DNA from 2 places in the Serratia sp. Nf2 genome. Region 2 is predicted to be linked to the other one. Evidence: predicted binding sites of a transcription regulator. Region 2 holds the regulator's gene; the other holds the start of a gene.

The links. The regulator PhoB, encoded in region 2, activates phosphate uptake and scavenging genes when phosphate is short. The targets are predictions, from matches to a motif close to CTGTCATAAAACTGNCNNAT.
Positions count from the first base shown of each region.
Region 1: a site for PhoB is predicted at 1,483-1,502, ahead of ugpB (sn-glycerol-3-phosphate ABC transporter substrate-binding protein UgpB). Genes of this name have one in related genera too.

Region 1 is NZ_PYTW01000007.1:19,050-37,722, reverse strand. It holds gene livF (high-affinity branched-chain amino acid ABC transporter ATP-binding protein LivF) at 1-187, shown strand, start outside; gene C9411_RS16105 (PLP-dependent aminotransferase family protein) at 232-1,419, shown strand; gene ugpB (sn-glycerol-3-phosphate ABC transporter substrate-binding protein UgpB) at 1,731-3,050, shown strand; gene ugpA (sn-glycerol-3-phosphate ABC transporter permease UgpA) at 3,129-4,016, shown strand; gene ugpE (sn-glycerol-3-phosphate ABC transporter permease UgpE) at 4,013-4,858, shown strand; gene C9411_RS16085 (sn-glycerol-3-phosphate import ATP-binding protein UgpC) at 4,864-5,934, shown strand; gene ugpQ (glycerophosphodiester phosphodiesterase) at 5,934-6,671, shown strand; gene C9411_RS16075 (AEC family transporter) at 6,732-7,688, shown strand; gene C9411_RS16070 (hypothetical protein) at 7,663-7,998, opposite strand; gene C9411_RS16065 (carboxylate/amino acid/amine transporter) at 8,150-9,010, shown strand; gene metR (HTH-type transcriptional regulator MetR) at 9,047-9,991, opposite strand; gene metE (5-methyltetrahydropteroyltriglutamate--homocysteine S-methyltransferase) at 10,082-12,370, shown strand; gene C9411_RS16050 (dienelactone hydrolase family protein) at 12,455-13,282, opposite strand; gene udp (uridine phosphorylase) at 13,772-14,533, shown strand; gene C9411_RS16040 (tyrosine-protein phosphatase) at 14,664-15,446, shown strand; gene C9411_RS16035 (DedA family protein) at 15,526-16,056, shown strand; gene rmuC (DNA recombination protein RmuC) at 16,197-17,744, shown strand; gene ubiE (bifunctional demethylmenaquinone methyltransferase/2-methoxy-6-polyprenyl-1,4-benzoquinol methylase UbiE) at 17,823-18,578, shown strand; gene C9411_RS16020 (SCP2 domain-containing protein) at 18,592-18,673, shown strand, end outside.
Region 2 is NZ_PYTW01000005.1:66,711-77,539, reverse strand. It holds gene proY (proline-specific permease ProY) at 1-933, opposite strand, end outside; gene brnQ (branched-chain amino acid transport system II carrier protein) at 1,007-2,323, opposite strand; gene C9411_RS12635 (PstS family phosphate ABC transporter substrate-binding protein) at 2,810-3,772, opposite strand; gene phoR (phosphate regulon sensor histidine kinase PhoR) at 3,787-5,103, opposite strand; gene phoB (phosphate response regulator transcription factor PhoB) at 5,128-5,817, opposite strand; gene sbcD (exonuclease subunit SbcD) at 6,033-7,265, shown strand; gene sbcC (exonuclease subunit SbcC) at 7,262-10,513, shown strand; gene licT (BglG family transcription antiterminator LicT) at 10,745-10,829, shown strand, end outside.

The DNA of each region.
Region 1 (18,673 bases), on a different contig from region 2:
CTTCGACATCATTCAGCAGCTGCGGGAAGAGGGCATGACCATCTTCCTGGTGGAGCAAAACGCCAATCAGGCGCTGAAATTGGCGGACCGCGGTTATGTGCTGGAAAACGGCCGCGTGGTGTTGGAAGATACGGGGGCTGCATTGTTAGCCAACGAAGCAGTGAGGTCGGCGTATCTGGGCGGTTAATCTGCCCCCCTACGAATTAAAATAATCAGGTACGAGAAGAAGAAATGAAGACAGAAGGGTTACTCGCGCAGCGCATCGTTAACGTAAAAAGTTCGGCCATCCGTGAATTGCTTAAGCACAGCAAGATGGAACACGTCATTTCGCTGGCGGGCGGCATCCCCTCTGATGCGCTGTTCGATTTCGAAGGATTGAGCATTGCCACTCAGCAGGCGATCACCGAACAGCCGAAAAGCGCGTTCCAGTATGGCCTGACCGAAGGCAGCCCGCTGCTGCGTGAGCGTATTTGCGCGCTGTGCGCCGAGCGCGGCGTCACCGCTGGCGCGGACGAGGTGATGGTCACCGCCGGCTCTCAGCAGGCCCTGGATTTGGTGATGCGCGCCATCGTCAATCCCGGCGACGTGTTCGTGGTGGAGCGCCCGACCTACCTGGCGGCGCTGCAAACGCTGGAACTGGCGGAGGCCCACATCATGTCGGTCTCGTCCGACAGCGACGGCATGGTGGTGGAAGAGCTGGCCGAGCTGCTGAAAACCCAACGCATCAAGGGCGTGTACGTGGTGCCGAACTTCGGCAACCCCAGCGGCATCACCCTGAGCGCCGCGCGCCGCGAACTGCTGGTGAAGCTGGCCGCCGAACATAACTTCCTGATCATCGAAGACGATCCGTACGGCGAGCTGCGTTTCACCGAAGAGCGCCACCCGACGCTGCATCAGGTGTCGCAGCGGGTGCTGGGCAACACCGACCACATCATCTATACCTCGACCTTCTCCAAGATCCTGGCGCCGGGCCTGCGGTTGGGCTGGGCGATCCTGCCGCCGTTCCTGCTGCATAAAGTGGCGATCATCAAGCAGGCGGCGGATCTGCACGCCAGCGCGCTGTCGCAGAGCATCGTCGAATGCTACCTTGGCCTGGATCGCCTGCCGGCGCAGATCGACAAGATCCGCGCCGCCTACAAGCAAAAGGGCGAGATCCTGGCCGGTTTGGTGGAGCAGGAGTTGGGCGACTACATCACCTTCGATAAGCCGAAGGGCGGCATGTTCCTGTGGGCGCGTTTCCGCCAGCCGTTCAACGCCACCGAATGGCTGAACACGACCTTGCAGCAGGGCGTGGTGTTCGTGCCTGGGGAATACTTCTTCTCCGACAACCCGGATCGTTCGACCTTCCGCCTGTCGTTCGCCACCGCCACCGAACAGCAGATGCAGGAAGCGGTGGCGCGCCTGCGCCGTTCGCTGTAATCCTCGCGGCGGCGGAGCCCATGCCCGCCGCCGACATCAAACCGCCATCTTCACTTCACCTTGCTGTCATGTGGCTGTCATATAACGGTTATTTTTCTGTCATCCGCGCATGGCATGTTATCCCCCGTCATCTTTCGAGCCGCAGCGTTGTTGGCTGCCCGGCTGCCCCCCTGTCACTTAGTTAGCTAAGCTCCAGGGTGCCAGCAGGTTGCCGCCTGGCTGCAACTCGAAAGCTATAGGGGGCACTCCCTCATCAAGAATTGATTCTTTTCGCTCACGCGCTTTTACACCAGCTTTTTCAGGAGTTAGGCATGCTCACCTACGCTATTCGCAAAACCACGCTGTGCGTCGCGTTGACCCTGGCGGTCAGCACTCAGGCGCTGGCGGCGACCGAGATCCCGTTCTGGCATTCGATGGAAGGCGAACTGGGTAAGGAAGTGGATTCCCTGGCAGATCGCTTCAACCAGTCGCACAGCGACGTCAAGATTGTGCCGGTTTATAAAGGCAACTACGAACAGAGCCTGGCGGCGGGCATCGCCGCTTACCGCTCCGGCAAGGCGCCGGCGATCCTGCAGGTGTACGAGGTGGGCACCGCCACCATGATGGCCAGCAAGGCCATCAAACCGGTCTACGAAGTGTTTAAAGAGGCCGGCATCAACTTCGACGAGTCGGTGTTCGTGCCGACGGTAGCCGGCTATTACACCGACAACAAGAGCGGCCATCTGCTGTCGCAGCCGTTCAACAGCTCCACGCCGGTGCTGTACTACAACAAAGATGCCTTCAAGAAGGCCGGCCTGAACCCGGACCAGCCGCCGAAAACCTGGCAGGAGCTGGCGGCGGATACCGCCAAGCTGCGTGAGGCCGGCATGAAGTGCGGCTACGCCAGCGGCTGGCAGGGCTGGATCCAACTGGAGAACTTCAGCGCCTGGCACGGCGTGCCGTTCGCCAGCGAAAACAACGGTTTCGGCGGCACCAACGCCAAGCTGGAGTTCAACCAGCCGCTGCAGGTCAAGCACATCGAACTGCTGGAGGCGATGAACAAGAAGGGCGATTTCACCTACTTCGGCCGCAAAGACGAATCCACCGAGAAGTTTTATAACGGCGACTGCGCCATCACCACCGCGTCATCCGGTTCGCTGGCGGACATCAAGCATTACGCCAAATTTAACTACGGCGTCGGCATGATGCCGTACGACGCCGATGCGAAAAACGCGCCGCAGAACGCCATCATCGGCGGGGCCAGCCTGTGGGTGATGAACGGCAAAGATGCCGCCACCTACAAGGGCGTGGCCGAGTTCCTGCAGTACCTGGCGCAGCCGGAAATCGCCGCCGAATGGCACCAGAAGACCGGCTATCTGCCGATCACCACCGCGGCTTACGATCTGACCAAGCAGCAGGGCTTCTACGACAAGAACCCGGGGGCCGACGTCGCCACTCGCCAGATGCTGAACAAGCCGCCGTTGCCGTTCACCAAGGGCCTGCGCCTGGGCAACATGCCGCAGATCCGCAGCGTGGTGGATGAAGAGCTGGAAGGCGTGTGGACCGGCAAGAAAACGCCTCAGCAGGCGTTGGACGCCGCCGTGCAGCGCGGTGACGTGCTGCTGCGCCGCTTCGAAGCATCGACCAAGTAACCCTGCGTCGCGGGCCCGGCAGACCGGGCTCGTGTCTTCACGCCGATCCTTCCTTACCCGATCAATGGTTTAACTGCTATGTCATCTTCCCGTCCCGGTTTCGGCTGCAGCTGGTTGCCCTATGCGTTGGTGCTGCCACAGCTGCTGATTACCGCCGTCTTCTTTTTATGGCCCGCCGGCGAGGCGCTGTGGTATTCGGTGCAGAGCCTCGATCCGTTCGGCCTGTCCAGCCAGTTTGTCGGGCTGGATAATTTTAAACAGCTGTTCCAGGATCCTTACTACCTCGACTCGTTCTACACCACGCTGATCTTCAGCTTCCTGGTGGCGGGCATCGGGCTGGCGGTGTCGCTGTTCTTCGCCGCGCTGGTGGACTACGTACTGCGCGGCAGTCGCCTCTATCGCACGCTGATGATCCTGCCCTATGCGGTGGCGCCGGCGGTGGCGGCGGTGCTGTGGATCTTTCTGTTCAACCCCGGCCTGGGGTTGATCACCCATTTCCTCAACGGGCTGGGCTATAACTGGAACCATGCGCAAAACAGCGGCCAGGCGATGTTCCTGGTGGTGCTGGCCTCGGTATGGCAGCAGATAAGCTATAACTTCCTGTTTTTCCTCGCGGCGCTGCAGTCGATCCCGCGCTCGCTGGTGGAGGCGGCGGCCATCGACGGCGCCGGCCCGGTGCGGCGTTTCTTCCATCTGGTGCTGCCGCTGATCGCGCCGGTGAGCTTCTTCCTGCTGGTGGTCAATCTGGTGTACGCCTTCTTCGATACCTTCCCGGTGATCGACGCCGCCACCGGCGGCGGGCCGGTGCAGTCCACCACCACGTTGATCTACAAGATCTACCGCGAAGGCTTCGCCGGATTGGATCTCTCCAGCTCTGCCGCGCAGTCGGTGATCCTGATGCTGCTGGTGATCGGCCTGACGGTGATCCAGTTCCGCTTTGTTGAACGTAAGGTGCGCTATCAATGATTGAGAATCGACGCGGGCTGGATATCTTCAGCCATGTGATGCTGATTATCGGCGTGCTGGTGGTGCTGTTCCCGCTGTACGTGGCCTTTGTCGCCGCCACGCTGGACGACAAGCAGGTGTTCCAGGTGCCGATGACGCTGGTGCCCGGCGGCCACCTGTGGGAGAACATCCGCAATATCTGGCAGGGCGGCGTGGGCAACCTCAAGGTGCCGTTCTCGCTGCTGCTGCTGAACAGCGTGATCATGGCGCTGGCGATCACCTTCGGCAAAATCGCGGTGTCGGTCCTGTCGGCTTACGCCATCGTGTACTTCCGCTTTCCGCTGCGCAGCCTGTTCTTCTGGCTGATTTTCCTCACCCTGATGCTGCCGGTGGAGGTGCGTATTTTCCCGACGGTGGAGGTGATCTCCAACCTCAACCTGCTGGACAGCTACACCGGCCTGACGCTGCCGCTGATGGCCTCGGCCACCGCGACCTTCCTGCTGCGCCAGTTCTTCATGACGCTGCCGGATGAGCTGCTGGAGGCGGCGCGCATCGACGGCGCCGGGCCGATGCGTTTCTTCTGGGACATCGTGCTGCCGCTGTCGAAAACCAATCTGGCGGCGCTGTTCGTCATCACCTTTATCTACGGCTGGAACCAATACCTGTGGCCGATCCTGATCACCAGCGACGCCTCGATGGGCACCGCGGTGGCGGGCATCAAGAGCATGATCTCCACCTCCGGCGCGCCGACCCAGTGGAACCAGGTGATGGCGGCGATGATTCTGACTTTATTGCCACCGCTGGCGGTGGTGCTTCTGATGCAGCGCTGGTTTGTGCGCGGTCTGGTTGATAGCGAGAAATAACGACGATGGCAGGATTAAAACTACAGGCGGTCACCAAGTCTTACGACGGTAAAACGCCGGTGATCAAACAGATCGACCTCGATGTGGCGGACGGCGAATTCATCGTGATGGTCGGCCCGTCCGGCTGCGGCAAATCCACGCTGCTGCGGATGGTGGCCGGGCTGGAACGCACCACCAGCGGCGATATCTATATCGATACCCGGCGCGTGACCGATCTGGAGCCCAAGGATCGCGGCATCGCGATGGTGTTCCAGAACTACGCGCTCTATCCGCACATGAGCGTGTACGACAACATGGCCTATGGCCTCAAGATCCGCGGTTTCGGCAAGGATCATATCCGCCAGCGGGTGGAAGAAGCGGCGCGCATCCTGGAGCTGGAGCCGCTGCTCAAACGCAAACCGCGCGAGCTTTCCGGCGGCCAGCGCCAGCGCGTGGCGATGGGGCGCGCCATCGTGCGCGAACCGGCGGTATTCCTGTTCGATGAGCCGCTGTCCAACCTGGACGCCAAGCTGCGGGTGCAGATGCGCCTGGAGCTGCAACAGCTGCACCGCCGTCTGAAAACCACCAGCCTGTACGTGACCCACGATCAGGTGGAGGCGATGACGCTGGCGCAGCGGGTGATCGTAATGAACAAGGGCGTGGCGGAGCAGATCGGCACCCCGAGCGAAGTGTACCAACGGCCGGCTTCGCTGTTTGTCGCCGGCTTTATCGGATCGCCGGCGATGAACCTGCTGCCCGGCACCCTCAGCGCCGACGGCGGCCAGCTGCTGCTGGCGGACGGCATGGCGCTGCCGTTGCCGGCGGCCAAACCGCAGTGGGCGGGGCGGCCGTTGACGTTGGGCATTCGGCCGGAGCATGTTCAACTGGTGGCGCAAGGCCAGGGCGTGCCGCTGCAGCTGCAGACGCTGGAGCTGCTGGGGGCCGACAATCTGGCGCACGGCCAGTGGGGCGGCCACGGGGTGATCGCGCGGCTATCGCATGAAACCTTGCCGACGGCGGGCAGTACGCTATATTTGCAGCTGCCTGCTCAGGCGCTGCACTTCTTTGACTCCGACAGCGGATTACGGATGGATTGATGACTAGACCCTGGCCTTACCCTCATATCGTTGCCCACCGCGGCGGCGGTTCTCTGGCGCCGGAAAACACCCTGGCGGCGATCGACGTCGGCGCGCGCCACGGCCACAAGATGATCGAGTTCGATGCCAAGCTGGCGCAGGACGGGCAAATTTTCCTGCTGCACGACGACACCCTGGATCGCACCAGTAACGGTTGGGGCGTGGCGGGCGAGCTGCCGTGGGACAAACTGGTGCAGCTGGACGCCGGCAACTGGTACAGCTCGGCCTTCAAGGGCGAGCGGTTGCCGCTGCTGTCGGAAGTGGCGGAACGCTGCCAGGAACGCGGCCTGATGGCCAATATCGAGATCAAGCCGACCACCGGCAGCGACGATGAAACCGGCCGGGTGGTGGCGCTGGCGGCGCGGTTGCTGTGGCAAGGGCAGACCGATCCGCTGCTTTCCTCCTTCTCGGTAGAAGCGCTGGCGGCGGCGCAACGCACCGTGCCGGACTTGCCGCGCGGCCTGCTGCTGGAGGCTTGGGACGACAACTGGCGCGAGCTGACCGAACGCCTGGACTGCGTCTCGCTGCATATTGACCACAAAGCGCTGACTGCCGAGCGGGTGAAAGCGTTGAAAGACGCCGGGCTGCGCATTCTGGTGTATACCGTCAACCAACCGGATCGCGCGCGCCTGCTGCTCGACTGGGGCGTTGACTGCATTTGCACCGACCGGATAGATTTGATCGGCCCGGATTTTTAATCCGGCGCCGATGAACCCCGCGACGACAAGCCTTGCCGCCGCACCACCGGAAGGAATGCGATGCCTGGCTTTATCCTGTCACTGTGGCACCAGATCGTGCTGTCTTTACCGCTGTTTGTTCTGATTGCATTGGGTTATGGGCTGATTCGCTGGGGGAAATGGCCTGCCGGCATCACCGATGGCCTGACGCGCTTCGTGTTTTCTCTCGCCTTGCCCGCCATGCTGTTTCGCATGATGTGCGACTTCTCGCAGCGCCCGGCGGTCGATGCCCGGCTGCTGATCGCGTTCTTCGGCAGTTGCCTGATCGTGTTTGTGCTTGGCCGTCTCGTCGCCCGGCATCTCTTCCGGCTGGATGGCGTCGCCGGATCGGTGTTTGCGCTGGGCGGTATTTTCTCCAATAACGTGATGCTCGGCTTGCCTATCGCCAGCGTGATGCTGGGGGAGGCGGCGATCCCGTCGGTGGCGCTGGTGCTGGTGTTCAACGGCCTGATCCTGTGGACGCTGGTGACGGTGTCGATCGAATGGGCGCGCAACGGTTCGCCGACGCTGAGCGGTTTCGCTAAAACCGCGCGTAGCGTGCTGACCAATCCGCTGATCGTCGGTATCCTGTCCGGCACCTTGTTCAGCCTGACCGGCCTGCCGCTGCCGGCCTTCGTCGATCGGCCGGTCAGCATGCTCGGCCAGGTGGCGGCGCCGCTGTCGCTGGTGGTGCTGGGCATGGGGCTTGCCGAGTACCGCATCAGCGAAGGCTGGCAGCTGAGCAGCGTCATCTGCGTGCTGAAACTGCTGGTGCAACCGCTAGTGATTTGGCTGCTGGCCTGGATGATGGATTTGCCACCGATGGAAACCCGGGTTGTGGTGCTGCTGGGGTCGATGGCGGTGGGGGTGAACGTCTACCTGATGTCGCGCCAGTTCAATACGCTCACCGGCCCGGCCGCCACCAGCCTGGTGATGTCCACCGTGCTGGCGGCGATCACCACGCCGCTGATCCTCACCGTGATGGGCGTGCGGGCGTAGCCGGCATCGGCGCCTGCGGCACCGCCGGCGCGGTGCGATTGAACGGATCGCGCGGCTGATTGCCGTTAGGCAGCAGTTGTCCGCCGTTCGGCGTGGTTTGCATCAGCTGTTGCCGCTGATTGTCGAGCTGCCGCTGTTGCTGCAGGCGGCGTTGGTCCATTTGCCGATTGTTCAACAGGCGCTGTTGCTGGGCCTGCTGGCTGTTTTGGTTGAGTAACTGCTGCTGTGAACGCAGATCGGTCACGCCGTTGGCCGCCGCAGCCAGGCCGGGCAGCCACAGCAGGACGAACAGGATATGAGAAGTTTTCATGATGGTTACCTCGCCTTTTTATTAAGCCTAACCCAGCGGTGAAATTTTGCCGGTAGTTTATCTTTTGTTCGGATGTAAACCGCCTTTCATCCCCTTATGCGCCCATCTTCCGTTACAATCGCCCTTTCGGTCTTTTTAGGGTGAACCCATCGTGCTGCTTTTGGTTATAACCACCATCCTGTGGGCATTTTCTTTCAGCCTGATTGGCGAGTACCTGGCGGGCCATGTCGACAGCGGGTTCTCGGCGCTGGTGCGCATCGGGCTGGCGGCGCTGGTGTTTCTGCCGTTTCTGCGTTGGCGCAACATCAAACTCAAGGTGATCCTGCTGTATATGCTGGTGGGCGCCTTCCAGCTGGGCATCATGTACCTGTTCAGCTTCCGCGCCTATCTGTACCTGACAGTGCCGGAATTCCTGCTGTTCACCGTGCTGACGCCGCTGTATATCACGCTGATCTACGACTTGCTGAGCGGCCGGCGCCTGCGTTGGGGCTACGTCTTCAGCGCGTTGCTGGCGGTGCTGGGCGCGGCGATTATCCGCTATCACCAGTTGAGCGAACACTTCTGGTGGGGGCTGCTGTTGGTGCAGGCGGCGAACATCAGCTTCGCCATCGGCATGGTCGGCTATAAGCGCCTGATGGAAGTGCACCCCTTGCCGCAGCACACCGCCTTTTCCTGGTTCTACCTGGGGGCGGCGGTGGTGGCAGTGGTGGCCTGGTTCCTGTGGGGCAATCCGCAGCAGCTGCCGACCACCAATCTGCAGTGGGGCGTGTTGATCTGGCTGGGCGTGGTGGCGTCGGGGCTGGGCTACTTCATGTGGAACTATGGCGCGACGCAGGTCGATGCCGGCACGCTCGGCATCATGAACAATATGCATGTGCCGGCCGGTTTGTTGGTCAACCTGGCCATCTGGCAGCAGCAGCCGCATTGGCCGAGCTTTATCATCGGGGGGGCGGTGATAGTCGCTTCGCTGTGGGTGCACCGCCGCTGGGTGGCGCCGAAACAGCTCGGCTAAGCGGGCGGGGCACCCCGGCCTGGGGCGCCCGAACGTTTATACGCCGGCCGCCAACGCTTTGGCGCCGGTCGTGCCGGGGCGTGCCGCGTCGCGCACAAACGGCAGATGATCGCAGGCGTGCTGGCGGGCCGAGCGGATAAAGGCTTCGGTCACCGCCTGGCGCTGTTCGCCATCGCGCACGGCGGCGTACAGGCGGCTCCACAGGCCGTCACCCAGAGTTTTGGTCACCACCAGCCCCTGCCGTTCGAAACTCTCCACCACCCAGTGCGGTAGCGCCGCAATCCCCATCCGCGCCGATACCATCTGGATCAGCAGCAGCGTGTTATCGACGTTCTTCAACGCTGGGCTGACGCCCGCCGGCTGCAGAAAATGCCGCCAGATATCCAGCCGTTGGCGCTGCACCGGGTAAATCAACAGCGTTTCGTCACTCAAGTCTTCCGGCTCGATGTGCGGCTTACCGGCCAGCGGATGATCCGGCGCCAGCACCAGGCGCACTTCGAAATCGAACATCGGCGAGTAGTGTAGGCCGCTGCGCGGCAGAATATCCGACGTCATCACCAGATCCAGTTCGCCCTGTTGCAAGGCCGGCTGCGGATCGAAAGTGACGCCGGAAGTGAAATCCATCACCACCTGCGGGAAACGCTGACGGAAGTTGTCCAGCGCCGGCGTCAGCCACTGAATGCAGCTGTGGCATTCGATGGCGATGCGCAGCGTGGTCTGGTGCGGCTCGTGGCAGGCCTGCAGCGCCTGTTGGATCTGCGGCAGTACCTGCTCCGCCAACTGCAGCAGGATCTCGCCCTGGGCGGTGAAGCGCAGGGGCTGGCTCTTGCGTACGAACAGCTTGAAGCCCAGACGTTGCTCAAGATCGCTGAACTGGTGCGACAGGGCAGACTGCGTCTGATGAAGTTGGGCCGCCGCCCCCGCCAGCGAACCGCTGTTGCGCAGTGCCTGCAGCGTCCGTAAATGTTTCAGTTCGATCATGAGAGTCCTTCACATTGACAGTGAATAAATTGCGCTTGTGGTTAATACAGTACCTGCTGATTATGGATGTGTAAACATCTGGACGGCTAAATGGGGAATATGACGATGGCAATTTTGAATCACACACTGGGTTTTCCTCGCGTTGGGCTACGACGTGAGTTGAAAAAAGCTCAGGAAAGCTACTGGGCCGGCAACTCAACGCAGGAAGAGCTGTTGGCGGTTGGCCGCGAGCTGCGCGCTCGTCATTGGCAACAGCAACAGCAGGCCGGAGTGGATTTGGTGCCGGTCGGCGATTTCGCCTGGTACGATCATGTGTTGACCACCAGCCTGCTGCTGGGCAACGTGCCGGCGCGCCATCAGAATGCGGATGGCTCGATCGATCTGGACACGCTGTTTCGCATCGGCCGTGGCCGAGCACCGACCGGCGAGCCGGCGGCCGCGGCGGAAATGACCAAATGGTTTAACACCAACTACCACTACATGGTGCCCGAATTCCAGCAAGGCCAGCAGTTCAAGCTGGGCTGGACTCAGCTGCTGGACGAAGTGGATGAAGCGCTGGCGCTCGGCCATCGCATCAAGCCGGTGCTGCTGGGCCCGCTGACCTATCTGTGGCTGGGTAAGGTGAAGGGCGAGCCGTTCGACCGCCTGTCGCTGCTGAAAGATATCCTGCCGGTTTACCAACAGGTGCTGGCCGAGCTGGCGAAACGCGGCGTCGAGTGGGTGCAAATTGATGAACCTGCGCTGGTGCTGGAGCTGCCGCAAGCCTGGCTGGATGCGTTCAAACCGGCTTACGACGCGCTGCAGGGGCAGGTGAAGCTGCTGCTGACCACATATTTCGACAGCGTCGGCCACAACCTCGACACCATTCGCACGCTGCCGGTGCAGGGGCTGCACGTCGATCTGGTCGCCGGCCATGACGATATTGCCGCGCTGAGTGCCGCATTGCCGAACGACTGGCTGCTGTCGCTGGGGGTGATCAACGGCCGCAACGTCTGGCGCGCCGATCTGAGCCGCTGGTTCGAACGTCTGCAGCCGCTGGTGGGCACCCGCCCGCTGTGGATCGGCACCTCCTGTTCACTGCTGCACAGCCCGATCGACCTGAGCGTGGAAAGCCGTCTGGACGAAGAAGTGAAAAGCTGGTTCGCCTTCGCGCTGCAAAAATGCGCCGAGCTGGCACTGCTGACTGCGGCGCTGAACGCGCCTGACGGGGCCAAGCAGGCCGAACTGGACGCCTACAGTGCGCCGATTCGCGCCCGCCGTCAGTCGAGCCGCGTGCATAACCCACAGGTTGAGCGCCGCCTGGCCGCGATCACCGCGCAGGACAGCGAACGCCACAGCGCTTACGCCGAACGCGCCAGGGCGCAGCGCGAGCGTTTCAACCTGCCGGCCTGGCCGACCACCACCATCGGTTCGTTCCCGCAGACCACCGAGATCCGCGGCCTGCGTCTGGACTTCAAACAGGGCCGTTTGGACGGCAACAACTACCGCACCAGCATCGGTGAGCACATCAAACAGGCGATCGTCGAGCAGGAGCGCCTCGGGCTGGACGTGCTGGTGCACGGTGAAGCCGAGCGCAACGACATGGTGGAGTATTTCGGCGAGAACCTCGACGGCTTCGTGTTTACCCAAAACGGCTGGGTGCAGAGCTACGGCTCCCGCTGCGTGAAGCCGCCGGTCATCATCGGTGACGTCAGCCGCCCGGAAGCCATCACCGTCGAATGGGCCAAATTCGCCCAGTCGCTGACCGACAAGCCGGTGAAAGGCATGTTGACCGGGCCGGTGACCATCCTGTGCTGGTCGTTCCCGCGTGAAGACGTGACCCGCGAAGTGGTTGCCAAGCAGATTGCGCTGGCGCTGCGCGACGAAGTGGAGGATTTGGAAAAAGCCGGCATCGGCATCATCCAGATCGACGAACCCGCCCTGCGCGAAGGGCTGCCGCTGCGTCAATCCGACTGGGCCGCTTACCTGAAGTGGGCGGTGGACGCCTTCAAACTGAACGCCGCCGTGGCGCGGGACGACACCCAGATCCACACCCACATGTGTTACTGCGAGTTCAACGACATCATGGACTCCATCGCCGCGCTGGACGCCGACGTGATCACCATCGAGACCTCGCGTTCCGATATGGATCTGCTGGAAGCCTTCAAGGAGTTCGAATACCCGAACGAAATCGGGCCGGGCGTCTACGATATCCACTCGCCGAACGTGCCGAGCGTGGAATGGATTGAAGCGCTGCTGCGTAAAGCGGCGCAGAACATCCCGGCGGAACGCCTGTGGGTTAACCCGGATTGCGGCCTGAAAACCCGCGGCTGGCCAGAAACCCGGCAGTCGCTGGCCAACATGGTATTGGCGGCACAGCGCCTGCGCGAGCACGCGTGATGCCGTGCGGCGGATGAACCGCCGCTTATAGATTTACTGGTGTGATGATTGGGCGCTTCGGCGCCCTTTTTTATGTGAAGGAAATTATTTGACGCCGTGCTGGGCGAACCACGCCAGCATGCGCTGCCAGCCGTCTTGCGCCGCTTCGGCGTTGTAGCTGGGGCGATAGTCGGCGTTGAACGCATGCCCGACCTCGGGGTACACCACGATTTCGGCCTCGGCGTTGGCGGCGCGGATCGCCTGACGCATGGTTTCCACCGTCTCCAGCGGGATGCCGCTATCCTGCCCGCCATACAGCCCCAGCACCGGCGCCGACAGGTGGGTGGCGACGTCGACCGGCTGCTTCGGTGAATTCAGCGTTTTCTCGCCAACCAGTTTGCCGTACCAGGCGACCGCCGCCTTCAACTGCGGGTTGTGCGCCGCGTACAGCCAGGTGATGCGGCCACCCCAGCAGAAACCGGTGATCGCCAGCTTGCCGGCGTCGCCGCCGTGGCGGATAGCCCAGTGCGCGGCGTGATCCAGATCCGACAGCACCTGACGATCCGGCACCTTGGTGACCAGCTGCTGGAACAGCTCGCCGATATCGGTGTAGTCGTTGGCGTCGCCCTGGCGGAAATAGAGCTCGGGCGCGATCGCCAGATAGCCCTGCTTGGCCAGGCGGCGGCACAGATCCTGAATATGTTCATGGACGCCGAAGATTTCCTGCACCACGAGGACGATGGGGAAGGGGCCGCTCTGGTCGGCGGGTTTGGCGACGTAGGCCGGCAGGGCGTCGCCCTGAGAAGGGATGGTCGTTTGCCCGGCGTGAATGCCCTGTTCGTCGGTGATAATCGCGGAGGCGGCCAACGGCGCGGCGGCCGGGGCGAATCCCCCCTGAGCCTGTTCTAATGTCATCACATGTTCGGTTTTCATTGCGGTCTCCGTGCAATAGAAAAAAGCGCTGAGATTAACTATAGGAAAGATTACCCATTATTGGCGCTGCGTGGCGCACTTTCGGACAAGTCGATAAAAAACGGCTAATTATCTGGCTTTGCGGCATTTTTAAACGCTTTTTATCATGTTATTACGCGTTTTGGCCTGCGTAAGTGCCATAAGGTGCGTTAAAGGGCTTTTTTGTCCCTAAGCAACCGATAAGATGAGGGTATTTTGAATTGATCAGCTAAATAGTTTCAGCCGGCAATCAACGGGCAGAGGGCGGCAAGATTTGTCGGCTAGACTGAGGTAGAGCGGTGCCTTCATGGAGCGTCACAGTGCTTTTTTTTGTGATAAAAATCACAAAAAATATGTAGCATGTAATTTGTTTCTCTTTTCATAGTGACTGTCGTCACGAAATTAAGCGGCGATTTTCAGTAGAGTGCTTTTTTGTTCCTCCCAATAAACATGATCCATGAGGAGTCTCGTATGTCTCAGTCTGACGTTTTTCATCTCGGCCTCACCAAGAACGATTTACAAGGGGCCCAGCTTGCCATCGTGCCGGGCGATCCGCAGCGCGTAGAGAAGATTGCCAAGCTGATGGAAAATCCGGTGCATCTGGCCTCCCATCGTGAATTCACTACCTGGCGCGCGGAGCTGGACGGCAAGGCGGTGATCGTCTGCTCTACCGGTATCGGCGGCCCCTCTACTTCTATCGCGGTGGAAGAGTTGGCGCAGCTGGGCATTCGCACCTTCCTGCGCATCGGCACCACCGGCGCCATTCAGGCGAACATCAACGTCGGCGACGTGCTGGTCACCACGGCGGCGGTACGCCTCGACGGCGCCAGCCTGCACTTTGCGCCGATGGAGTTCCCGGCGGTCGCGGACTTCGCCTGCACCACCGCGCTGGTGGAAGCGGCCAAGGCCAGCGGCGCCACCACGCACATTGGCGTGACCGCCTCTTCCGATACCTTCTATCCGGGCCAGGAACGTTACGATACCTACTCCGGCCGCGTAGTCAGCCGTTTCAAAGGCTCGATGGAAGAATGGCAAGCGATGGGCGTGATGAACTATGAAATGGAATCCGCCACGCTGCTGACCATGTGCGCCAGCCAGGGCCTGCGTGCTGGCATGGTGGCCGGGGTGATCGTCAACCGCACCCAGCAAGAGATCCCGAACGCCGAGACCATGAAAAACACCGAAAGCAAAGCGGTGCAGATCGTGGTGGACGCTGCCCGCCGTCTGCTGTAATCGCCATTCCCTCAATGGGCCGCCGACGCGGCCCGTTTTTCCATTCGCGGCGAATCTGTTACGGTGATACTCCTCAGCGCTGCGCCGATGGCTGCCGCGCGTTGTCATAACAAAAACAACGAGGACGTTTATGACCGCCCAGATCCTGCTTCATCCTTCGCTCGCGCCGCTCGACGGCGGCATCAATTTCCGCGACTTCGGCGGCAACGGCGTGGCCGACGGGCGCCGCATCAAGCGCGGCCTGCTGTTCCGCTCCGGTTCCCTCGAGCGGCTGACGGAAAACGACTGCACCTTTCTCGCCGGCGTGCCGGTGCGCTCGGTGCTGGACTACCGCGATGCCGACGAGGTGCAGGCCAAGCCGGATATTCTGTGGAATGGCGCCGACTATCACCACGTGCCGGCCAACCCGCTGAGCAGCGAAGTCAACGCCAACCTGGAGAAGCTCACCAACGAAACGTTGGCCGCTTTCGACGCCCGCGCGTTCATGCTGGAGCTGTATCGCCGCCTGCCGTTCGGCAATGCGGCCTATCAGCGGTTGGCACAGCTGTTGAGCAACCCTGGCGGCGGCGCGATCGTGCAACACTGCGCGGTCGGCAAGGATCGCACCGGGGTCGGTTCGGCGCTGGTGCTGTTCGCGCTGGGCGCCGACGAAGCGACGGTGCTGGAAGACTATCTGCTGACCGAAACCACGCTGGCCACTTTCCGCGAGCAGATGCTGGATCAGCTGTCTATCAAGCTGAATGCGGCGGCGCTGGAGCAATTCGCCTACGTGCTCAGCGCGCGCGAGGAGTTCCTGATGACGGCGTTGGGCTGCATCCGTCAGCAATACGGTTCCACCGACCGTTGGCTGGAAGCGGAATACGGCCTGGGCGCGGCCCAGCGCGAAGCGCTGCAGGCGTTCTACCTCGAGTAAATCGCCGCGCGTTTAGCCGGGGTTTAACTCGCCCCGGCCTATCCTAGGCGGCGAATTATCGCGTATCAGGAGCCCCGCATTGAGCCTCAATGACGTTATCAACTGGGTCAGCGACGTCGTGCGTCAGCACGAAGGCTGGGCCATTCCCATCATCTTCTTCCTGGCGTTCGGCGAGTCGCTGGCGTTTTTGTCTCTGCTGCTGCCGGCCACGGTGATCCTGCTGGCGCTGGGCGCGCTGATCGGCGAAAGCGGCATCGCCTTTTGGCCGATTTGGGCCGCTGCCGCCGTCGGGGCGTTTTTCGGCGACTGGCTCTCTTACTGGATCGGCTATCACTATCAGGACCGCGTGGCGCATATGTGGCCGCTGTCGCGCAATCCACAACTGCTGGCGCGCGGCCACGCGTTCTTTGAACGCTGGGGCGTGCTAGGCATCTTCATCGGCCGCTTCTTCGGCCCGCTGCGCGCCGTGGTGCCGCTGGTGGGCGGCATTTGCGGGATGCCGCAGCGTTATTTCCAGTTGGCCAACGTCACGTCGGCGATGATCTGGGCGTTCGGCATTCTGGCGCCGGGGGCATTCGGCATCAAGTGGCTCAGCCAGTGGCTGGGCTGATTTCTCGCTAAATTGCGCAGTGCCGCGCAATATTGTGCGCGGCGGGCAAAATCAGGCTGGACATCCATACAGCCTCCCCTTAACGTGACGGGCAATGGGCGTGCGAAACGCCGGAACGGCAAGGTGCAACAGGAGGCAGGGTGGATACCAGTCTGATTTATGGGATTGGCGGCGTAACGATCGGCATGCTGTTGGGGTGGCTGATCGCCAGTCTGCGGGTGCAGCAGACGAATGCGCAACATGAAACCGAGCTGCGGTTGCTGGAGCAAGCGTTGCAGCAGGCGCAGCAGGAAACGGCGGCGCGGCAGGAGGCTCTGCAGCGCCACGAGCAGCAGCTGCGGCAGAGTGAGCTGGAGCTGCGTAACCTACACAGCCAGCTGGCGGCCGGACATGAGAAGTTGCAACAGCTCAACCATTGGCGCAACGAATGCGAACTGCTCAATCAGGAACTGCGTGCCCAGCGCGAGGTTAACAGCGCGCAAGAGGCCGAGCTGCGCGAAGTCACCATCCGTCTGGAAGAGACGCGCATGGCGGCGGAGGAGAAGCAGCGCCTGCTGATCAACAGCGAACAACGCCTCACCACCCAGTTTGAAAACCTCGCCAACCGCATTTTTGAACACAGCGGCCGCAAGGTGGACGAGCAAAATAAGCAAAGCTTGGATCGGTTGCTGCTGCCGCTGCGTGAACAGCTGGACGGGTTCCGCCGTCAGGTGCAGGACAGCTTTGGCCAGGAAGCGCGGGAACGCCACACGCTGACGCACGAGATACGTAATCTGCAGCAGTTGAACGCGCAGATGGCGCGCGAGGCCATCAACCTCACCAAGGCGCTGAAAGGCGACAACAAAACGCAGGGCAATTGGGGTGAAGTGGTGCTGAGCCGGGTGCTGGAGGCTTCCGGTCTGCGCGAAGGGCACGAGTATGAAACGCAGGTCAACGTGCGGGTGGATCACCAGAGCCGCATGCAGCCCGATGTGATCGTGCGTCTGCCGCAGGGCAAGGACGTGGTGATCGACGCCAAGATGTCGCTGATCGCCTACGAGCGCTATTTCAACGGCGAAGACGAGGTGGAGCGCGAAGCGGCGCTGAGCGAACATATCGCCTCGCTGCGCGGCCACATTCGCATGCTGGGCCGCAAGGACTATCAGCAGCTGCCGGGGCTGCGTTCGCTGGACTATGTGCTGATGTTCATTCCGGTCGAGCCCGCCTTCCTGCTGGCTATCGATCGCGAGCCGGAGCTGATCAGCGAAGCGCTCAAGCACAACATCATGCTGGTTAGCCCGACTACGTTGCTGGTGGCGCTGCGCACCATCACCAACCTGTGGCGCTATGAACATCAAAGCCAGAACGCCCAGCGCATAGCCGATCGCGCGGCGAAACTGTATGACAAGATGCGGCTGTTCGTGGACGATATGTCCGCACTGGGGCAGAGCCTGGACAAGGCGCAGGGCAGTTATCGTCAGGCGATGAACAAACTGAGCGAAGGCCGTGGTAATCTTATCGGCCAAATTGAAGGTTTCCGTGCGTTGGGGGTTGAGGTCAAACGGCCGATCAACCCGCTGCTGGCGCAGCAAGCCGGCGCGCAACACGATGAAGCGGAAGAGGCGAACGACGATGATGTCGCCGCGCTGCCGCAGACGAAAAACGATGACGATACCGCCGGGGAACCGGGCTTCGTTTCGCACGGCTGAGGCCGTGGCGAGGTGGGGTATTCTCCAGGCTTCTGGTACACTCATCCACACAAAATTGACTGAATAGCAGGCAGGACAATGGCAGATCAACCGCAGGAAACCACCGATTTCGGTTTTCGCACCGTCGCTCGAGACGAAAAACAGGCCATGGTGGCGGACGTTTTTCATTCGGTAGCGGCAAAGTATGACGTGATGAACGACCTGATGTCGTTCGGCATCCACCGTATCTGGAAGCGTTTCACCATTGACTGCAGCGGTGTGCGCCGTGGGCAGCGCGTGCTGGATCTGGCCGGCGGTACCGGCGACCTGGCGGCCAAGTTCTCCCGTATGGTTGGCGAGCAGGGGCAGGTGGTGCTGGCGGACATTAACGATTCGATGCTGAAGATGGGGCGCGAGAAGCTGCGCGATCGCGGCATCGTCGGCAACATCAATTACGTGCAGGCCAACGCCGAAGCGCTGCCGTTCCCGGATAATTACTTCGATTGCATCACCATCTCCTTTGGCCTGCGCAACGTCACCGACAAAGACAAAGCGCTGCGCTCGATGTTCCGCGTGCTGAAGCCGGGCGGCCGCCTGCTGGTGCTGGAGTTTTCCAAGCCGCTGCTGGCGCCGCTGAGCAAAGCTTACGACGCTTATTCCTTCCACGTGCTGCCGAAGATCGGCGAGCTGGTAGTGAAAGATCCGGACAGCTACCGCTACCTGGCGGAATCGATCCGCATGCACCCCGATCAGGAAACCCTGAAAGGCATGATGGGCAACGCCGGTTTTGAAAACGTCACCTATTTCAACCTGACCGGTGGGATTGTCGCCCTGCATCGCGGCTTCAAGTTCTGAGAGGGAGATGCCGATGCTGTTTACCCCTCTGCTGACCGGTGCGCTGGAAACCTCGCTGAATAACCTGCTGTTTCGCGATCGCAGCATGAAAGCCG
Region 2 (10,829 bases):
GCCGAACACGTCGCTGTTGATCGCCGACAGCGAAGCGGTGATCACCACGAAGTTGAGGATACCCGCCGCCACGGTGATGCCCATATGCTGGAAGGTCAGCACGAACGGACTGCCGTTGGTGCCCACCTGGTTCCACGGGTAGATAGACATAATGACGAACAGCGTGCCGACGTAGAACACCAGAATGCGCCAAGGCACCGAGTTGATGGCTTTAGGAATCGATTTTTTCGGATCTTTGGCTTCGCCGGCGGTGATGCCGATGATTTCAATGCCGCCGTAAGCGAACATCACCAGCTGCAGCGACAGGATCATGCCGATAAAGCCGTTGCTGAAGAAGCCGCCGTTCGACCACAGGTTATGAATGCCGGTCGGTTGCCCGCCGTTGCCGATGCCCCAGATGATGATGCCGATGCCGGCCGCGATCATGATGATGATGGTGGCGACCTTGAAGAACGAGAACCAGAACTCCAACTCGCCGAATACCTTGACGCTCATCAGGTTGATGGCGCCGATGATCAGCACCACGCTCAGCACCCAGATCCAGTGCGGCACTTCCGGGAACCAGACCCCCATATAGATGCCGAAGGCGGTCACGTCGGCGATGGCGACGATCAGGATTTCAAAGCAGTAAGTCCAACCGGTGATGTAACCCGCCATCGGGCCGAGGTAGTCCTGCGCGTAGCGGGAAAACGAGCTGGCCTGCGGGTTGTTGACCGACATCTCCCCCAGTGCGCGCATGATGATAAAGGCCACGATGCCGCCGATCAGGTAAGCCAGCAGCACGCTCGGGCCGGCCATTTTGATGGCGTCCGCCGAGCCGTAGAACAACCCGGTGCCGATGGCCGATCCCAGCGCCATAAAGCGGATATGACGCGTACTGAGGCCGCGTTTCAGCTTATTGTCGGGGGCCGTGGTGGGTGACTGTTGTTGCATGAAGATGACCCATAGTTTTAAACGTAAAAAAGCCACGGACATGTCCGTGGCCCTGGATTAAGCCGGGGGATTATCAGTGCGCGGTCACTTGGGAACGCGTGCACACCCGATCATAAATCGCGACCAGCGCCAGCATCAGCAGCGAAGGCGGCAACCATGCCAACCCCTGCTCCGCCAGCGGCAGGTGAGTGGTCCAGGCCGGCAGCAGCTGCTGGAAACTGGAGGCTTTCACCGCGTCAAGGATACCAAACAACAGGCTGACAAGCATCACCGGCGCGATGATGCGCGGCGCACTGTGCCACCAACGCAGGGTGAAGCTCAGCACCACCAGCACGATGCACGGCGGGTAAATCGCAGTCAGCACCGGAATGGAGATCTGGATCAGGTGGCTCAGGCCGAGGTTGGACACCACCATCGAGAACAGGCCCAGGATAAATACCAGCGTCTTGTACGAGAACGGCAGGTATTGCGCGAAGAACTCGGCGCAGGCGCAGGTCAGGCCGACCGCGGTCACCATACAGGCGATGAAGATCAGCGCCGCCAGGAAGAAGCTGCCCAGGCCGCCGAAGGTGTTCTGAACGTAAGCGTGCAGGATCACCGCGCCGTTGGTGGCGTCAGGCACCAGCGCGCCGCTGCCGGAGCCCAGCTTGAACAGGCTCAGGTAAACCAGCGTCAGGCCCACGCCGGCGATCAAACCGGCCAAGATGGTGTAACGGGTCAACAGACCGGCGTCTTTCACGCCGCGCGAGCGCGCCGCATTGACGATAACGATGCCGAATACCAGCGCACCCAGCGTATCCATGGTCAGATAGCCGTTAACGAAGCCGGAGGAGAAAGGCACGCTCTGGTAAGCCGCCGTCGCCGGGATCGGCGCGCCGGCAGGCCACAGCAGCGCGGCGATGCCCAATACGGCCAGCGCCACAATCTTCAGCGGTGCCAGCACGTGGCCGACGGTGTCGAGCAGGCGGCCCGGATACAGGGAGATGCCGATCACCAGCGCGAAGTACACCAGGCTGTAGATGAACAGCGGCATGGCACCGTCGCCGGTCAGCGGGGCGATACCCACTTCAAAGGACACGGTGGCGGTGCGCGGCGTGGCGAACAGCGGGCCGACGGCCAGGTAGCAGACGGTCGCCAGCAGCAGGCCGGCGCCGCGGCCGATCGGTGAGCTGAGGGCGTCGATGCCGCCGCCGACGCGCGCCAGCGCGATGACGGTAATGACCGGCAGACCGACCGCGGTGATCAGAAAGCCCAGCGCCGCGGTCCAGACGTGTTCACCGGACTGCAAGCCGACCATCGGCGGGAAGATGATGTTCCCGGCCCCAACGAATAAGGCAAAGGTCATGAAGCCCAGTGCCAGGATATCTTTTGACGTTAAACGATGACTCATACGATGTCGTGTTGCCTGTTCAAATGAAAAAATATGGTCCGATAGCGTGGTGGCGTGACGCCCCACCCGGTTGCCGGCATGCCCGATCGTTGCAGCACCAAATAAGCACCCTAAACGCAGTCGATCCGGCGTTTATGTCCCTATTCGAAAGTGGCCACTCATGAAGATGGGCAAAATTTTAGGAGTTATAAAAATGGAGGTTTAATCCGACAACGAGGGCTAAGGTAAACGTTTATAGCGCTTCAAGGCAAGACGCACGGCGAAAAGCAGAGCTATCGACCATATAAACTTTAGCCACCAGTCGATCATATTGGCTATCAATAAATATACACTACATGATTTGTATCATTTTTGAACAACAGATTCACAAAACGTGAAGCATATACCACTTTACCGCGCGAAAACGCCAATAAATGCCCGATTTTCGCGTGGCATAAGCTCCGTTCAGCCGTTAAAAAAGGCGAAAATTACGCCACATTTTGTCGCTTATTGCACCGTGGCCGACGCGAGCGGCTGCAAGCCGAGCGCCTGGCGGGTCTTCTGCAGGGCGGCCGGCGGCAGCGGCAGATAGCCGTCGTGATTGACCAGGTTCTGCCCTGCGGCCGACAGCACGCGGTCGAGGAACGCGGCGGTCAGCGGCTCGAGCGGTTGATTGGGGGCTTTGTTGATATAGATATAGAGATAGCGCGACAGCGGGTAGCGATCGTTGCGCACGTTGGCGGCGGTAGGCGCGACATAGTCCTCACCCGACTCTGCCAACGGCAGTAGCCGCACGCCGCTGGCGCGAAAGCCGATGCTGGCATAGCCGATGCCGTTGAGCGAACCGGCCACCGCCTGCACCACCGAGGCCGAACCGGGCAGCTCATTGACGCGCGGCATAAAATCGCCGCCGCACAGCGCGCGCAGTTTGAAATACCCGTAGGTGCCGGAAGCCGAATTGCGGCCGAAGCGCTGCAGCGAGCGCGTCGCCCAGTCGCCGCTGAGCCCCAGCTCGCCCCAACGCGTCAGCGGTTTGCTTTCTCCGCAGCGCCGGGTGGCGGAGAAAATGCGATCGAGCTGCTGCAGATTGAGGCCGCGCAGCGGATTGTCCTGATGCACCAACACCACCAGCGCATCCACCGCCACCGGCACCGCCAGCGGCGCATAGCCGTAACGGTGTTCGAACGCCGAGACCTCGGCCGCCTTCATCGGCCGGCTCATCGGGCCCAACTGCGCGGCGCCCGCCGCCAAGGCGGTCGGCGCGGTCGACGAGCCGGCGGCCTGGATCTGCAGGTTAACGTTGGGGTAATGCCGGCTGAAATCCTGCGCCCACAGCGCCATCAGATTCGCCAGGGTGTCGGAACCGACGCTGGACAGGTTGCCCGCCAGCATGCCGTCGGGCTGCGCCAGCGCGCCGCGTCCGGCCAGCAGCGCCAGGCAAAGCAACAGCCCTCGGGTTATTCGGGTCATACCGGTGTCTCGCGTTAATTTTTCACCGCATTCTCTGATAAAGCGGCGGGAACAATCAACCGGTTGGGTAAGGTAAAGATAAAGCGGGTGCCGATCCCCGGCTCGCTGAGGATCTCCAGCCGCGCGTCGTGATGGCTGAGCGCGTGTTTGACGATCGCCAGCCCCAACCCGCTGCCGCCGGTTTGGCGCGAACGGGCCTTATCGACGCGGTAAAAACGCTCGGTCAGGCGCGGCAGGTGTTCGGCGGCGATGCCCGGCCCGTTGTCGCTGACCTGGAACTGCGCACCATGCGCCGTCTGCTGCCAGCTCACTTCGATGTGGGTGCCCTTCGGCGTGTGATTGACCGCGTTGTACACCAGGTTAGACACCGCGCTGCGCAACTGATCTTCATTGCCGAACACGTTGAGCTGTTCGTTTACCCGGAAGCTGATCTCGTGATTGCCACCGCTCAACGATTGCGCCTCGCGCTGCAACACTCGCAGCATCAGCGGGATATCCACCCGCTCGTTCATGTCGACATTGGGCGCCGCCTCGATGCGCGACAGCGTCAGCAGCTGCTTGACCAGCCCGTCCATTCGACGGGTCTGTTCTTGCATGGTGCCGAGCGCCTTGCTGCGCAGCGAGCCGTCCTGCTCTTCGTCGCCCATCATCTCCAGGTAACCCTGCAACACCGTCAGCGGCGTGCGCAGTTCATGGCTGACGTTGGCGAAGAAGTTGCGCCGCGCGCCCTCCAGCTGGCGCATCTGGGTGACGTCGCGCGCCACCATCAGCAGTTGCCCTTCGGAATAAGGCATCACGCGGAATTCGACGTAGTGTTCGTTGTTCAGCTGCAGCGTCAGCGGGCGCGAGAACTCCTGCTGTTGCAGGTAGTGGCTGAATTCCGGATAACGCAACAGGTTGAGGATGTGCTGGCCGTTGTCTTCCGGCCAGCGAAAGCCGAGCAGATGCTGCGCCAGCCCATTACACCAGAAGATGTTGCCTTCGACGGTGGTCATCACCACCGCATCAGGCAGCGATTCGGCCCCGCTGCGAAAGCGCTTGATCAGCAGCGCCAGCTCGCGCCGGCGGCGGCGATTGCGCTGCTGCATCTGATACAGGCCATAGAACAGCGGCTCCCAGCTCCAGCGGCCGGGCGGCGGCGTCATGCTGCGGTCAATCCACAGCCAATGGGAGAGTTTGAGCTGGTTGTAGAAATTCCACACCAGCGCAGCCAGCGCGGAGGCCAGCAGGAACCAGGGCAGATAACCGAAAATCAGCCCCAGCAGTAAGGCGGGCAGGCAAAAAAGAGCCAGCTCCAGAGCCAGCCTCTTCCACGACAGACGTTCTAACACGGCATATTCTCCAGCGCAGCGCGATCAGTAGCGCGTTGAGAACCGGTAGCCGGTGCCCCGAACGGTTTGAACCATTTTATCATGCCCACTGGTTTCTAACGCCTTGCGGAGCCGACGGATATGCACGTCAACGGTACGGTCTTCCACATAAACGTTAGTGCCCCAGACGTGATTAAGCAACTGCTCACGGCTATAAACCCGCTCCGGGTGGGTCATAAAGAAGTGCAGCAGCTTGAACTCGGTCGGCCCCATGTCCAGCGCCTGATCGTTAGCCATCACGCGGTGGGAGGACGGATCCAGACTCAGCCCTTGCATTTCAATCACTTCTTCCACCGCCATCGGTGAAATGCGGCGCATGACCGCCTTGATGCGCGCCACCAGCTCCTTGGGCGAGAACGGCTTAGTGATGTAATCATCCGCCCCCACTTCCAGGCCGCGCACGCGGTCTTCCTCTTCGCCGCGCGCGGTCAGCATCATGACCGGAATATCGCGGGTCAGCGCTTCGCGCTTCATATGTTTGATAAACTGAATGCCGGAACCGCCGGGCAACATCCAGTCGAGCAACACCAAATCAGGGAACGGCTCAGACAGGCGCGTCACGGCGCTGTCATAATCCTCGGCTTCCAACGGTTGGTAACCATTCTGTTCCAACACAAAGCACACCATCTCACGGATCGGCGCTTCGTCTTCCACCACCAGTATGCGTCTTGCCATCGTCAATCCTGCCAATGTGTTAGCGACTTTGCGGGCGCCATTATGCGTCAGTTTTGTGACACTTTTATGAAAAAAAGCGGCTGTTATAGGCAGTAAGCATAGCGATTATTTCCCGGCGCAAAGAAAAATCATTCCGTGGTCATCGCCATTGCGCCGGGACAGCCGCCGCCGCGGCCTTTATAATCATCGCCATTACCTTTGCATCCGGGAGTGTCATGCGCCTGATCCACACCTCTGACTGGCATCTTGGCCAGTACTTTTTCACCAAAAGCCGTGCCGCCGAACATCAGGCTTTTCTGAACTGGCTGATCGAACAGATCGAGCAGCAGCAGGTGGATGCGCTGATCGTCGCCGGGGATCTGTTCGATACCGGCTCGCCGCCCAGCTACGCCCGCGAGCTGTACAACCGCTTCGTGGTGGAACTGCAGCGCACCGGCTGCCAGCTGGTGGTGTTGGGCGGCAACCACGACTCGGTAGCGACGCTGAACGAATCGCGGGAACTGCTCTCTTGCCTGAACACCACGGTGATCGCGAGTGCGCAGGGCTCCCTTGAGCAGCAGATCGTGGTGCTGAATCGGCGCGACGGCCAGCCGGGCGCGGTGCTGTGCGCCATTCCTTTTCTGCGGCCGCGCGATCTGCTCACCAGCCGCGCCGGCGAATCCGGCGCGCAGAAACAGCAGGCGCTGCAGGAAGCCATCGCCGAACATTACCAAGCGCTGTATCAGGCGGCCTGCGAACGCCGCGATCGGCTGGGCCTGCCGCTGCCGATCGTCGCCACCGGCCACCTGACCACCGTCGGCGTCACCACCTCCGACTCGGTGCGCGACATCTATATCGGCACCCTGGACGCCTTCCCGGCGCAGGCCTTCCCCCCTGCCGATTACATCGCGCTGGGCCACATTCACCGCGCGCAGAACGTCGCCAAGTCGGAACATATTCGCTATAGCGGCTCACCGATTCCGCTCAGCTTCGATGAACTGGGCAAAGCCAAAAGCGTCTTCCTGGTCGATTTCGCCGACGGCGCCCTGCAGCAGGTAGAGGCGTTAACGATCCCGCAGTTCCAGCCCATGCAACTGATCAAAGGCGATCTGGCCGAGATCGAACGGCAGCTGCAGCAATTTGCCGACTATGCCGGCGAGCTGCTGGTTTGGCTGGATATCGAAGTGGCGACGCAGGACTACCTCAGCGATATCCAGCGCCGCATCCAGCTGATGGCGGATGAGCTGCCGGTGGAAGTGGTGCTGCTGCGGCGCAGCAAAGAGCAACGCCGCCAGGCGATCGCGCAGCAGGACAAGGAAACGCTGAACGAGCTGAGCGTCAACGAGGTGTTCGAACGGCGCCTGGCGCAAGAGGCCGACATGCCCGAAGCGCGCCAACGGCGGATGCATCAACTGTTCCGCCAGGTAGTCGATGCGGTGCAGCACAATCTTGAGGAGCCCCACCCATGAAGATCCTCAGCCTGCGGTTAAAAAACCTCAACTCGCTGCAGGGCGAGTGGAAAATTGACTTCACCGCCGAGCCGTTCGCCAGCAACGGCCTGTTCGCCATTACCGGCCCGACCGGCGCGGGCAAAACCACCCTGCTGGACGCCATCTGCCTGGCGCTGTACCACCAGACGCCGCGTCTCAACGTCACGCCGAGCCAGAATGAACTGATGACCCGCCACACCGCCGAATCGCTGGCGGAGGTCGAATTTGAGGTTAAGGGCATCGGCTATCGCGCCTTCTGGAGCCAGCGTCGCGCCAAAAACGCGCCGGACGGCAATCTGCAGGCGCCGAAGGTCGAACTGGCGCGCCGCGAGGACGGTAAGATCCTGGCGGATAAGGTGCGCGATAAGCTGGAGATCACCGCCGCCATCACCGGGCTGGACTTCGGCCGCTTCACCAAATCGATGATGCTGTCTCAGGGGCAGTTCGCCGCGTTCCTCAACGCCGACGCCAACGATCGCGCCGAGCTGTTGGAAGAACTGACCGGCACCGAAATCTACGGGCGGCTGTCCGAACAGGTGTTCGAATCCCACAAGCAGGCCAAAACTGACCTGGATGCGTTGCACCAGCGCGCCAGCGGCATCGAGCTGCTGAACGATGAACAGCGCTACTCCCTGACTGAACGGCTAGCGGCGCTGAGCGCGCAGGAAAGCGCTCTCGGCAAGCAAACTCAGCAACAGCAACAGGCGCTGAGCTGGCTGCAGCAATGGCAGCGCCTCCAGCAACAGCAAAACGAGGGGCAACGGCGGCTGGAAACCGCCCAGCGCGAGCAGGCCGAGGCCGCCCCGCAGCTGCAGCGGCTGGCGCTCAGCGAACCGGCCGAGAAATTGCGGCCGCTGCGCAGCGAACGCGATCGCTGCCGCGCCGAGCTGCAGACGATACAACAGCAGGCTGCCCAGCTGACGCAGCAACAGGAGCAGCACTCGGCGCAGCTGGCGCCGCTGCAGCAGGCGGTGGAAAAGGCCCGTCTGGCGCAGCAAGCCCATGCCGAGCATATGCGTCAGCAGCAACAGCTGATCGATGACCAGGTCGCTCCGCTCGACCATCAGATCGCCCAACTGCAGTCGATGCAGGCCGAGCGGCGACAGGCCGGCGATGCCGCCGCGCAGCAGTGCGCCCAACAGCAGACCGCACTGGAGCAGCTCACCGCCCAGCGCAGCCAGCTGACGGCGCAGGCCGCACAGCATCAACAGCAGTTGAACGCACTGACCGAAGCGCTGGCCGCTCAACAGCAACAACGGCAGGCGTTGGAGGCGCAAACGCCGCTGGCCCCGCTGCGCCAGCGCCTGAGCGCTCTGGCGGATCTGCGCCCGACGCGCCAGCAGTTATTTACGCTCGCTTCCCTTAACCGTCAGACCCGCGAGCGTCTGGCCCGGCAACAGGCGGAGCACGCCGAACGGCAAACGCAGCTCGCCGGGCTGCAACACCAGCTGGAGAACGCGCGTCAGCAATTCAAACAGCACAAGGCACAGCTGCAGGAAGTGGAGCGGATCCACGAGCTGGAAAAACGCATCGTCAGCCTGGAAGCGGAGCGCGCCCTGTTGCAGAGCGGCGCCCCCTGCCCGCTGTGCGGCTCCACCAGCCACCCGGCGGTGGAGCAATATCAGGCGGTGCAGCCTTCGGCGACGGAACAACGCTTGGTTGAGATGCGCACCCTCGCCGAGAAACTGCAAACCCAGGGCACCGAGCTGCGCACCCGCTGTGAAGGCCTGCAAGAGCAGCAGCAACGCCAGCAGCAGGCTATCGCGCAGGATGAGCAGCAGCTGGCTGCCCAACAGCAGCAGTGGCAGCAGCTCAGCGCGCCGCTGGCATTCGACTTTACCCTGGCGGAGGGCGAGCAACTCAGCGCCTGGCTGAGCGGCTGCGACGACGAAGAGCGACACGGGCAGCACGCGCTGCAGCAGCATGAACAGGCGGCGCAGGCGGTGCAGCAGGCAAAAGACGCGCTCGCCGCTCTGCAAACGCAGCAGCAGCAGGCGCAGCAACAGCTGGCGCTGCTCGAAGAGCGCTTTACGCTGCTGCAAAAGACCCATGCCGACAGCCTGCAACAGCAGCAAGACCTGCAACAACGCTGGCAAGAAGGCGAGAAAACTCTTGCAGAACGGCGCGCGCAGCGGCTGGCGCTGTTCGGCGAACAGCGGATCGCCGAGGTGCGCGAACAGCTGCGCGCCAAACAAACCGCCTGTGAACAGGCCAGCTTGCAGGCCGCCGAGCAATGGCAAAAGGCGCAGGAACTGCGCGAGCGCCTGGCCGGCCAGCAGGCCGGGTTACAACAGCAGCACGCCCAAATGCAGGAACGGCTACAGCAGGCGCAGCAGCAATGGCAGCAGGCGCTGGCCGACAGCGAATTTACCGATGAAACCGCCTTCGCCGCCGCGCTGCTGGACGATGCCCTGCGCCGCGAATTGCAGCAGCGCAAAGAGCAGCTGCAACAGCGGCAGGTAGAGGCTGCGGCCCTGCTGGCTCAGGCGACGCAAACGCTGGAGCAGCATCGGCAGAACCGCCCGGAAGGGGTGGATGAGGCCAACGCGGATCTCGACGCGCTCACCCAATCGCTGGCCGATCTGGCACAGCAGTTGAAGGCGCTGCAGCTGAGCCAGGGCGAACTGCGCAACCAGTTGGAAAGCGACGCCGCCCGCCGTCTCAATCAACAGGCGCTGTTCGAGCAAATCGCCCGCAGCCAGCAAGACTACGACGACTGGAGCTACCTCAACCAGCTGATCGGCTCGAAAGAAGGCGACAAGTTCCGCCGCTTCGCTCAGGGGCTGACGCTCGATCATCTGGTTTATCTGGCCAACCTTCAGCTCGGCCGGCTGCACGGGCGCTACCTGCTGCAGCGCAAAACCAGCGACGCGCTGGAGCTGCAGGTGGTGGACACCTGGCAGGCCGACGCGCTGCGCGATACCCGCACCCTGTCCGGCGGCGAGAGCTTCCTGGTCAGCCTGGCGCTGGCGCTGGCGTTGTCCGATCTGGTCAGCCACAAAACCAGCATCGATTCGCTGTTCCTCGACGAAGGCTTCGGCACGCTGGACGCAGAAACCCTCGATACCGCACTGGACGCGCTGGACAGCCTGAATGCCTCCGGTAAAACCATTGGCGTGATCAGCCACGTCGAGGCGATGAAAGAGCGTATTCCGGTGCAGATCAAAGTGAAAAAGGTCAACGGGCTCGGCGTCAGCCGGCTGGAGGCGCACTTCAGGCTGGAATGATCCCGCGGCGCGCGGCGCAGAAGTGTGACCGCGGCGGCACTCCGCGGTGAAAAGCGTTGAGCCGCGGCGAGCACGGGTTATTATGCAGGCATAACAGGATTGTTACTGTATCCCCTCCGCCGCTCAGGCCGCAGGACAGAAACATAAAATACAGGCAAAACCTGACGCCCGGGATCGCTTCCGGGCGTCAGGTTTTTTCGTTTTCAGGATGCTGAAACACCGGGAAAGACCATGAAAATCGCTAAAATACTCAATAATAACGTGGTGATTACGCTGGACGACCGTCAGGAAGAGACGGTGGTCATGGGAAAAGGAA